DNA from 3 places in the Halobacillus rhizosphaerae genome. Region 1 is predicted to be linked to each of the others. Evidence: riboswitches for the same ligand, from Rfam matches in the RefSeq annotation. Region 1 holds a riboswitch; each other region holds the start of a gene.

Evidence for each region. Region 1 has a riboswitch for S-adenosylmethionine ahead of Q7A53_RS11895 (methionine ABC transporter ATP-binding protein). Riboswitches for the same ligand answer to the same signal wherever they lie in the genome.
Region 2: another riboswitch for S-adenosylmethionine. It lies ahead of Q7A53_RS13055 (methionine biosynthesis PLP-dependent protein); the one in region 1 lies ahead of Q7A53_RS11895 (methionine ABC transporter ATP-binding protein).
Region 3: another riboswitch for S-adenosylmethionine. It lies ahead of msrA (peptide-methionine (S)-S-oxide reductase MsrA); the one in region 1 lies ahead of Q7A53_RS11895 (methionine ABC transporter ATP-binding protein).

Annotation. Positions count from the first base shown of each region.
Region 1 is NZ_JAUTWQ010000010.1:71,358-74,290, forward strand. Features, by position in the region: gene Q7A53_RS11890 (methionine ABC transporter permease) at 1-606, opposite strand, end outside; gene Q7A53_RS11895 (methionine ABC transporter ATP-binding protein) at 599-1,624, opposite strand; SAM riboswitch class I at 1,699-1,812, opposite strand; SAM riboswitch class I at 1,997-2,099, opposite strand; gene Q7A53_RS11900 (TlpA family protein disulfide reductase) at 2,179-2,598, shown strand; gene Q7A53_RS11905 (hypothetical protein) at 2,587-2,910, opposite strand.
Region 2 is NZ_JAUTWQ010000011.1:58,682-61,614, reverse strand. Features, by position in the region: gene Q7A53_RS13060 (flavoprotein) at 48-452, shown strand; SAM riboswitch class I at 1,457-1,567, shown strand; gene Q7A53_RS13055 (methionine biosynthesis PLP-dependent protein) at 1,658-2,779, shown strand; gene metC (cystathionine beta-lyase) at 2,776-2,933, shown strand, end outside.
Region 3 is NZ_JAUTWQ010000006.1:80,433-83,365, forward strand. Features, by position in the region: gene Q7A53_RS08160 (ribonuclease H-like YkuK family protein) at 1-54, shown strand, start outside; gene Q7A53_RS08165 (DMT family transporter) at 84-992, opposite strand; gene msrA (peptide-methionine (S)-S-oxide reductase MsrA) at 1,280-1,753, opposite strand; SAM riboswitch class I at 1,877-1,998, opposite strand; gene Q7A53_RS08175 (AIM24 family protein) at 2,424-2,933, opposite strand, start outside.

The DNA.
Region 1 (2,933 bases):
AACGATTAAAATGGTGCAAAATAAAACAACATCAAAGTCACTGCGCTGGAAACCATAGTAGTATCCGAAGTCTCCCAAACCGCCTGCACCAATAACTCCTGCCACGGCTGTATATCCAACCAATGCAATAGCAGTAACCGTTATTCCAGAAATGAGTGCTGGCATCGATTCAGGAAGCAGTACCTTAAACACGATGCTGGAATATTTAGCCCCCATTGATTTAGCCGCCTCCACTACACCTTTATCCACTTCTTTTAATGCAATTTCAACGAGACGAGCATAGAATGGGGCACCTCCTATGATCAGTGCTGGCAGGGCAGCATTTGGCCCTCGAATAGTACCCACTAAGAAATCAGTAAACGGGAATAGCAGAAGGATCAATATAATGAAGGGAATAGCACGAAAAACATTGACAATTGCAGCTGTAATCCAATTTAATGTTTTATTCTGCCATAAACCTCCGGGACCGGATAAGTAAAGTAATAAACCTAACAGCAATCCCAGAATAAATGTTCCTGCCACTGAAATCACTGTCATATAAATAGTTTCATTGGTGGCTGTAATCATATCTTCTAAATTTACATTAGGGAACAATTGACTAAACATGCGGACTCACCTCTACTTCCACAGAAGTTGAACGACAATATTCTATCGCTCGTTTTATTTCCTGCTCTTCCCCAGCAAATTGAACGAATAAAGTTCCATATGCCCCTTTTTGAGTTTGAGTGATTTTTCCGTGCAGAATATTAACGTCCACTTTAAACGACCTGGATATTTCACTAATCAACGCTTGGTTAGTATTTTCTCCTATGAAGTGCAGTTGGAGAATTTCTCCGGTTTTATAAGTGTCATTAATAAGATTTAATGAATGCTCCCGTTCCGGATCTCCCATTACCTGATCGACGAAACGCTTAGTAACTTTTTCTTTTGGATAAAGAAATACATCGAGAACATCTCCCTGTTCAACAATACGCCCACTTTCCATAACGGCCACTTGGTGACAAATTTTGCGAATTACATGCATCTCGTGGGTAATAAGAACAATCGTAAGCCCTAACTTTTCATTGATATCCACTAATAAATCCAGTATCGAGTCGGTGGTTTCAGGGTCAAGGGCAGAAGTTGCTTCATCACAAAGAAGAACTTTAGGGTTATTAGCAAGAGCTCTCGCTATTCCCACTCTTTGCTTTTGGCCGCCGCTCAATTGGGAGGGATAGGACTGCCCTCTGCCTTTCAAACCGACTAAGTCAATCAATTCTTCCACCCGTTTATCTCTCTTAGCTTTAGTCATACCAGCAATTTCCAAAGGAAAAGCAATATTATCATGAACCGTTCTTGACCAAAGCAGATTAAAATGCTGAAAGATCATTCCAATTTCCTGACGTGCCAGCCGAAGCTTGCCTTTGTTCAAAGAAGTTATATCCTGGTTGTCTATTCTAATACTCCCGGCCGTTGGATCTTCCAGCCTGTTAAGCAGGCGGATAAACGTACTTTTGCCCGCTCCGCTATAGCCGATCACTCCGTAAATTTCTCCCTTATCAATCTCAAGGTTTAACTGATCTACTGCTTGGACGTCCTGGTCTTTCGTATGAAAAACTTTAGACAATTCCTTAATTGAAATCATAGTTTTCCTCCCCAATAAAAAAGCCTTTCTGCTTGAGAACAGAAAGGCGAAGTTTATCTTCAGATTTGTCTGTTCTCTTATCCGCCAGAGCTATACATGCTCTGCAGGAATTGGCACCTTTTTGAGTGTTCATACTCAACGGTTGCCGGGTATCAACGGGCCCGTCCCTCCACCACTCTTGATAAGAGATTTTAATTTATTAACTTATTATCACTTTAACTCGTTTAAGAAGCACAAAAAGGATTCTAGCATCATTTTTAATTATCTGTCAACTAAAAGGTTAGTCCGTTCCTTTTACTTTATTGATTTAGTATGAGGTTTCCAGACACTAAAAAAATCCCTCCTTAAAAAGAAGAGACTTCTCTTGTTCTCTTCTCATCTCTCAAAGCATAAAGCTTTGCTGGAATTAGCACCGTATTATTCAACCGGTTGCTGGGCTTCAAAGGGCCAGTCCCTCCACCTCTCTGGATAAGTTAAGATGTCGCTATTAAATTATTTCATATGTTAGCATGGGAGAATAAAGGCGTCAACATTAATGAAAAGGAGAATTCACATTGACTCATGCACCGCTCTTTCAATTACCTTATATAGACTCTAATCAAATGTACCAATTAGAAACCGATTTAGGAAAAGTAATCGTTCTTACCTTCTGGGTCTCCTGGTGTCCTGACTGTGGAAAAGACATGCCTAAGAAAGAACAGTTGTACCAATCCATGGATAATGAGAAAGTGAAAATGTTAACGATCAATGTCACAGGGAGAGAACGAGATACCCAAGAAGGACTGGCATTTGCTGATAAATTTATCACTCAGCCCACAGTAAAAGACAACAGTAGAGAAGTTTACGATTTATACCAGTGCAACGGAGTTCCTACAACTGTAATTATTGATCAGCAAGGTCAAATCTCTGCCCAATTTGGAGATCAGGCTTCCTTTTTCGATATTGTAGAAGCGATAGGAAAGTTACTTGGATAATAAAAATAAGGATTCTAAAAATAATACATTCCGATAACTCCCCGAAATATCAATGGTATCCTTTGAAAGCGCCGTTAATTTATGATTTCCCTGAAGGATCTCCTGAACGATTTCGGGAGTGGAGGTTAAATGGATTTTACCGTGTTGATCTTGCTTACCACCTAATTTGACACCGTTTTGGTCAATAATCAAGCTGATATTATGCACAGGCGGGGCGTTGACCTCGAGGGTCACTTCCCTTTCTCTCCAGCTAGGCAGTAAGTCCTTCCTCTGATTGACACGTTCCATCCAAGACTCGATCATTTCAACCATAAAAAAACTCCTCCTTTAATCCT
Region 2 (2,933 bases), on a different contig from region 1:
GATTTCGAGTCTTTTTAACGAATTATCCTTTAAAGGAGGTTCGGCTTATGACTGATTACTTAAGGGATTCTTTTCATCAATTCTTTGACCAATTCAAGAACCAGGCAGGCAAGCAGAATTTAAATTTTCTCAAGCAGACCATCTCAAAGGATTTTGCTGCACGAGAAATCCGTGGAGATGAAGTGGTCGATTATGTTTCTAACCAATCCATTGAAGGCTGGAAGCAGGCGTTTGATCACTTCTCTGGTATGGATATGGAATGGATTTATACGGACCATTCCATTACACAATTAAAAGAAGATGAATGGCAGGCAGCTTTCTGGGTCTCCATTATTGTAGAAGGTGAAAAGCTCCCTACTTCAAATTTATTTTTTGACACCTTTAAATATCTAAATGGAGAGTGGAAATTAGTTCGATCCTACATAGAATCAGGCGTCCAAAATCCTGCTTAACCGTTTTGTGACAGACTATGTCACCTTCTGTAGTTCATTCAAGTTCCTGCTTGTTCCAATAACCATAAGTATAAGTCAGGCTGATGCTGGGGGATATCTATTTATTTCAGGATATAATTTCGATATAAATCTTTCAATAAAGGGCAGAAGTAGGGAAGATTTTGATTTCGAGACATTTGTTGCGTCAAAGAAAGTGAATCTTCAGACTAAAGACTTGCGGTTTCCGTTACGAAGAATACAGGTTCAAGGTCGGGGAAATGACTCGGCCAGCTGCATCGCCCAGACACTCGCGTCATAAGCAGGAACATCAACGGAATGAAAGATCACATCCCTTTTGATGTTTCTGCTTATGCGTGTCGTGTCTATCGGGGCGATTCCACATTTGTTCACTTTCCATGGGCGGGCGGTGAGCTTCCTCGGGCATTGCCCTGTGGGATCTCACCCTGCCCTATCCTCCCATAGGAGTCTCCCCATTTCCCCGACCTCTTTATGATTATGGAGAGAACGGAAATATAAAAAGTACCTGCTAAACAAAAACCAGGGAATTCTAAATAGCCTAATATAGAAATCCCCCCCTTGATTCATAAGTAACATCAATTCTGTAAGATATTTTCTTTCGTAGCGAAGTTTGTTCATCCATATTAGATAGTGCGGGAAACCGTTGCTCATTCCCTCACAACCATAGCTGGATGAACGCCACTTATTACAAATAAAATGCTTCTTCATTACCAACCTCCCGCAGGGTTCTAAATCAGTATTTTCGCACCATAAAGAGCTTTGCTCGAGGAGGCTCAGCGCCTGCCCCACGGAAAGCGAACCTTTTCCCGCAGTCCCTAAACACTCACTATCGTCTCGAAACTAAGTCTACAAGAATAGAAAGCCTTTATGGAATGACATTTAATTAAAAAATTCAAATAATTCACTTTTTTCTGTTGTAAAATCATTCGAAGTAGTGTAGATTAGTGAGAAGGATTTTTTACTACGGAAAAATTAAATAGCGTTTTCTCTTATCAAGAGAGGCAGAGGGACTGGCCCGACGAAGCCTCAGCAACCACTGGTTTGACCAGAAAGGTGCTAACTCCAGCAAGTTGATTCATCAACTTGGAAGATAAGAAGAAGGATCATTCATTCTAAAGTCTTCTTCTTATAAGAAGGCTTTTTTTGTTTTTTAAATTACAATTTGTGCTTGAAAAGGAGAATGAAAAATGTCTACCCCTCATAACGAAACGAAATTTGTTCATACCGGAAAAAACAACGGAGATCCCACAGGTGCCATCAGTGCCCCTGTCTACTTCTCCACCCCTTACCAGCATAAAGGGATTGGAGAATCTACAGGGTTCGATTACTCTAGAACGGGCAATCCTACCCGAGCTATCTTAGAACGGACCATTGCAGAAATTGAAGAAGGAGAGGCTGGGTTCGCTTTCAGTTCAGGGATGGCCGCCATCCAAACCGTGATCTCGTTATTTAACCAGGGGGATGAAATTCTCGTTTCGGAAGATCTATACGGAGGGACATATCGATTATTTGAACACGTAAGCGAGCACTCCGGAGTCACCTTCCATTATTCAGATAGTCAAGATTTATCCAATCTTGAAGCGAAAATTACGGAGCAGACAAAAGCTATTTATGTGGAAACACCGACCAATCCATTAATGCACGTCGCAGACATTCCCAAAATTTCCGAGGTCACAAAGAAGCATAATCTGTTGTTAATCGTGGATAACACCCTGTACACGCCTTATCTGCAGCAGCCTTTAAAAGAAGGCGCCGACATCGTCATTCACAGTGCCACCAAGTATCTCGGAGGACATAATGATGTACTGGCAGGGTTACTAGTCGCTAAAAAACCTGAAGTTTGCGAGAAACTTGGAATCTATCAAAATACTGCCGGCGCTGTATTGTCCCCTTTCGATTCTTGGCTGCTCATGCGGGGCATGAAGACATTGGCATTAAGAATGCGCCAGCACGAAGCAAATGCAAAATCAGTCGTGCAATTTTTAGAAAAACATCCCGCCGTAGCTAATGTGCTGTATCCAGGACGAGGAGGAATGGTTTCTTTTCGGTTAACTTCGGAGCATTGCATCGATCCATTTTTAAGAAACTTGCAGACGATTACTTTTGCGGAGAGTTTGGGCGGTGTAGAAAGCTTTATTACGTACCCAGCCACTCAGACTCATGCGGATATTCCGGAAGAAAAACGAACAAGCTACGGCGTTTGCAACCGGCTCCTCCGCTTTTCCGTCGGCATTGAACATATCGATGACCTGCTTGAAGATCTCGACCACGCTTTGGCTATTTTAGTAAAGGAGGAATTGATAAAATGACAAACACACAGCATTCCTTTCAAACACGTCTGCTTCACAGCAAGCATAAGTTTGACCCTGAGACAGGAGCGGTGAGTGTGCCGATCCAACAAGCCTCTACGTTTCACCAGAAAAACTTTGACCAGCCGGGAAAATACGACTACAGCCGCTCAGG
Region 3 (2,933 bases), on a different contig from region 1:
ATCAAGCCCGACTCCATTGCCGCGAGCAGTTATGCAAATAAATATACGAAATAAAGCAGCAGAGTGCTGCTTTATTAAGTGGGTCAGACCGCTTTTTTGCTTTTTCGCACGGCCGCTTTTCCCTTTGGCTTTCGACTAGCCAAGTATACCCCGAAAAAGATAATGAACAAGCCTGCAAGCAAATGACTAGTAACAGCTTCTCCAAGTAACACATACCCCCAAACCATTGCCGTGATAGGAATAAGATAAGTTACCGACGTTGCAAATTCAGCACTCCCCTGTGTAACTAAATAATAAAATAACAGGTGAGCTATTCCTGAACCAAAGCAGCCTAGTCCTATGATGGCAATGATAATGACTGGATCTGTAAAGGAGGCAGATACAAATTGCCGGGCTGATCCTGAGGCGATCACTCCTATTCCTCCAATTACAGTTCCTGCAATCAAGGAACAAGCAGTAATTAGAAATACTCCCGTATTTTGCAAATATTTTTTGGTGTATTGTGAAGCGAACCCATAACTTATCGCTGCTAACACCATCGTCCCCACCCCAATAAAACTTTCATTAAATAACTCTCGCACATTAAAATTCATTAAGACAAGGATTCCGATAAATCCAAGCAGCACTCCTGCCCACTGTCTTTTTTTCAAAAGGATAGAAAAGAACAAAAAGCCAATTAAGCTCGTACAAATAGGGGTTAGAGCATTAAGAACGGCGGCAGTACTGCTATTAATTTGTGTTTCGCTAAGAGCAATCAGTCCCCACGGAAGACCAGCATTAAAAATCCCGACGACCGCTAAAGATTTAAAAGGGATAGGTCTCACAATCTTTTTCCGATTAAACCACAAGAACGGTAATACTATGATTGCACCTGCAAAGCATCTCAAAAAGACGGTCCCCCATAACCCAACGGGGTCGACCAGCCACTTAATAAAAACAAAAGATAATCCCCAGATCAAACTCAAACCTGCCAGCGCTCCATATAACCTCACAGTCTTTTCCTCCCCGTAAAATAAATCCTTAAGAATAGTCATCAAATTGAAAGAAGGACAAGGTAACTAGTTAGTTTTGTCGTTTCTTCTTCAATCGAGTCACCTGAAAAATTATACCATCTTCATGAAGGATACAGCCAGTCGCTGCAAATCGAACTTCAATGAGTAACCCACTCAACCAAAACCGTTATACTTAGCTCTTCTTACATGCTCGAAGACATAGAAAACCCGAACCTGATTTGGAGGTTCGGGTTTTCATAATAATATTTTTCATGCTGCGCTCAAGATCAGCTAATCCCGCAAGCAACAGATCCATGTTTTTGGAAATATTTCTGATGGTCTTCTTCAGCTTCGTAAAATGTATCCACTTTTACAATTTCCGTCACAATCGGACGCTTAAAGATAGATTTTTCGTTCCATTCTTTTACTTTCTCTTCAGCAATAAATTTCTGACTGGCATCTGAATAAAAAATTGCAGAGCGATATTGATGGCCAACGTCTCCACCTTGCTGATTCTTAGAAGTAGGATCATGCGCTTCAAAAAAGATATTTATCAATTCATTATAAGTAATAACAGATGGATCATATTCAATTTTTACAGCTTCTGCATGGCCAGTGTCCCCTGTTTTCACTTGTTCGTAAACCGGGTCCTTCACTTTGCCACCTGTATAACCGACGCGTGTTTGAGTTACTCCTTCAAACCTTTCAAAAAATGCTTCAACACCCCAAAAACATCCTGCTCCAAAAATCGCTGTTGCCATTGTCATCTTCCCTTTCCTTAACGCAACTTCTTTCTATTTAGAGAGCGTAACGGGTTTATTAATGATAAAGACCCCCATTTCTTATCCAATGTAAGAAATGGGGGTCGTAATTTCCGTACGATCCTCTCATCTCTTAGAATGCAAAGCATTCTACAGGAATTGGCACCGTTCTCTTCAATCTCGTGGATTGAATCGATGGTTGCCGGGCATCAAAGGGCCAGTCCCTCCGCCTCTCTGGATAAGAAGTTTCCGTTATTATTTTTATATTGATTCCCATCTTACATTGTTTTTATCCTGAAGTAAAGGTTTGTGCTGAAAAAAATTCTTCTATCCCTATCTTATGAAAGAATTAGAAATTGATGATAAAAAAATAAAGTTTTTCTTTCATGATTAAGAGCATGATTTACAACATACATTTGAAGAGGTTGACGACTTTCTTCATTAAATATGTGTTTCGTATGCAGGAGTGTTCGCTTGTATTCCTTGACGAAGGTTTCAAGTTCTCCCATAGAAAGGGTGAGGCAAGACAGCTCCCACACTTTCTTAAACCATACAGAAGACTCAAGTTGTACATACATTAAAATGCAAATTCATCCTTATCATTTTTCCAAGAACGAAAGCAGATTTGCGTATTAAATGTCGAAAAATTAAAAAAACCTTCCTTATTATATTAGGAGCTGTTCCCATTCGTATAGATTTCTTCAAATGGCTGAACAATAACAAATCCTTCTCCAGAGAATTTCATTTGGATCGATTCACCGCTGCCTCTGCCTAAAAAAGTTTTAAAACTAATATCCGTTTGAAACTCTGGCTCTAAAATTCCCGACCACGCTACAGTAGCGTGCGGATCTGTTATAACAGGATCATATGGAGTAACGAGAAGTGTAAGAGGCTCGTAGTGGGAAGTAATCGCTACTCTTCCTGTCCCTTTCAGGGTGACGTTAAATAATCCCCCTGACATCATTCCAGCGATTTTCTTCATTAATTTAATGTCCCACTCTATTCCTGGTTCAAATGCAAGAAGATCGTTTCCATTTACTGTTATAGATTCATCATCCAAGTGTAAAATCGTAATCTTTTTACCTTGATCTGCTAAATACAGTCGTCCGCTCCCTTCTGCTTTCATTAAAGAGGTCCCTTCTCCAGTCAAAGCCTTTTTAAACATGCGGCCGACCCCATG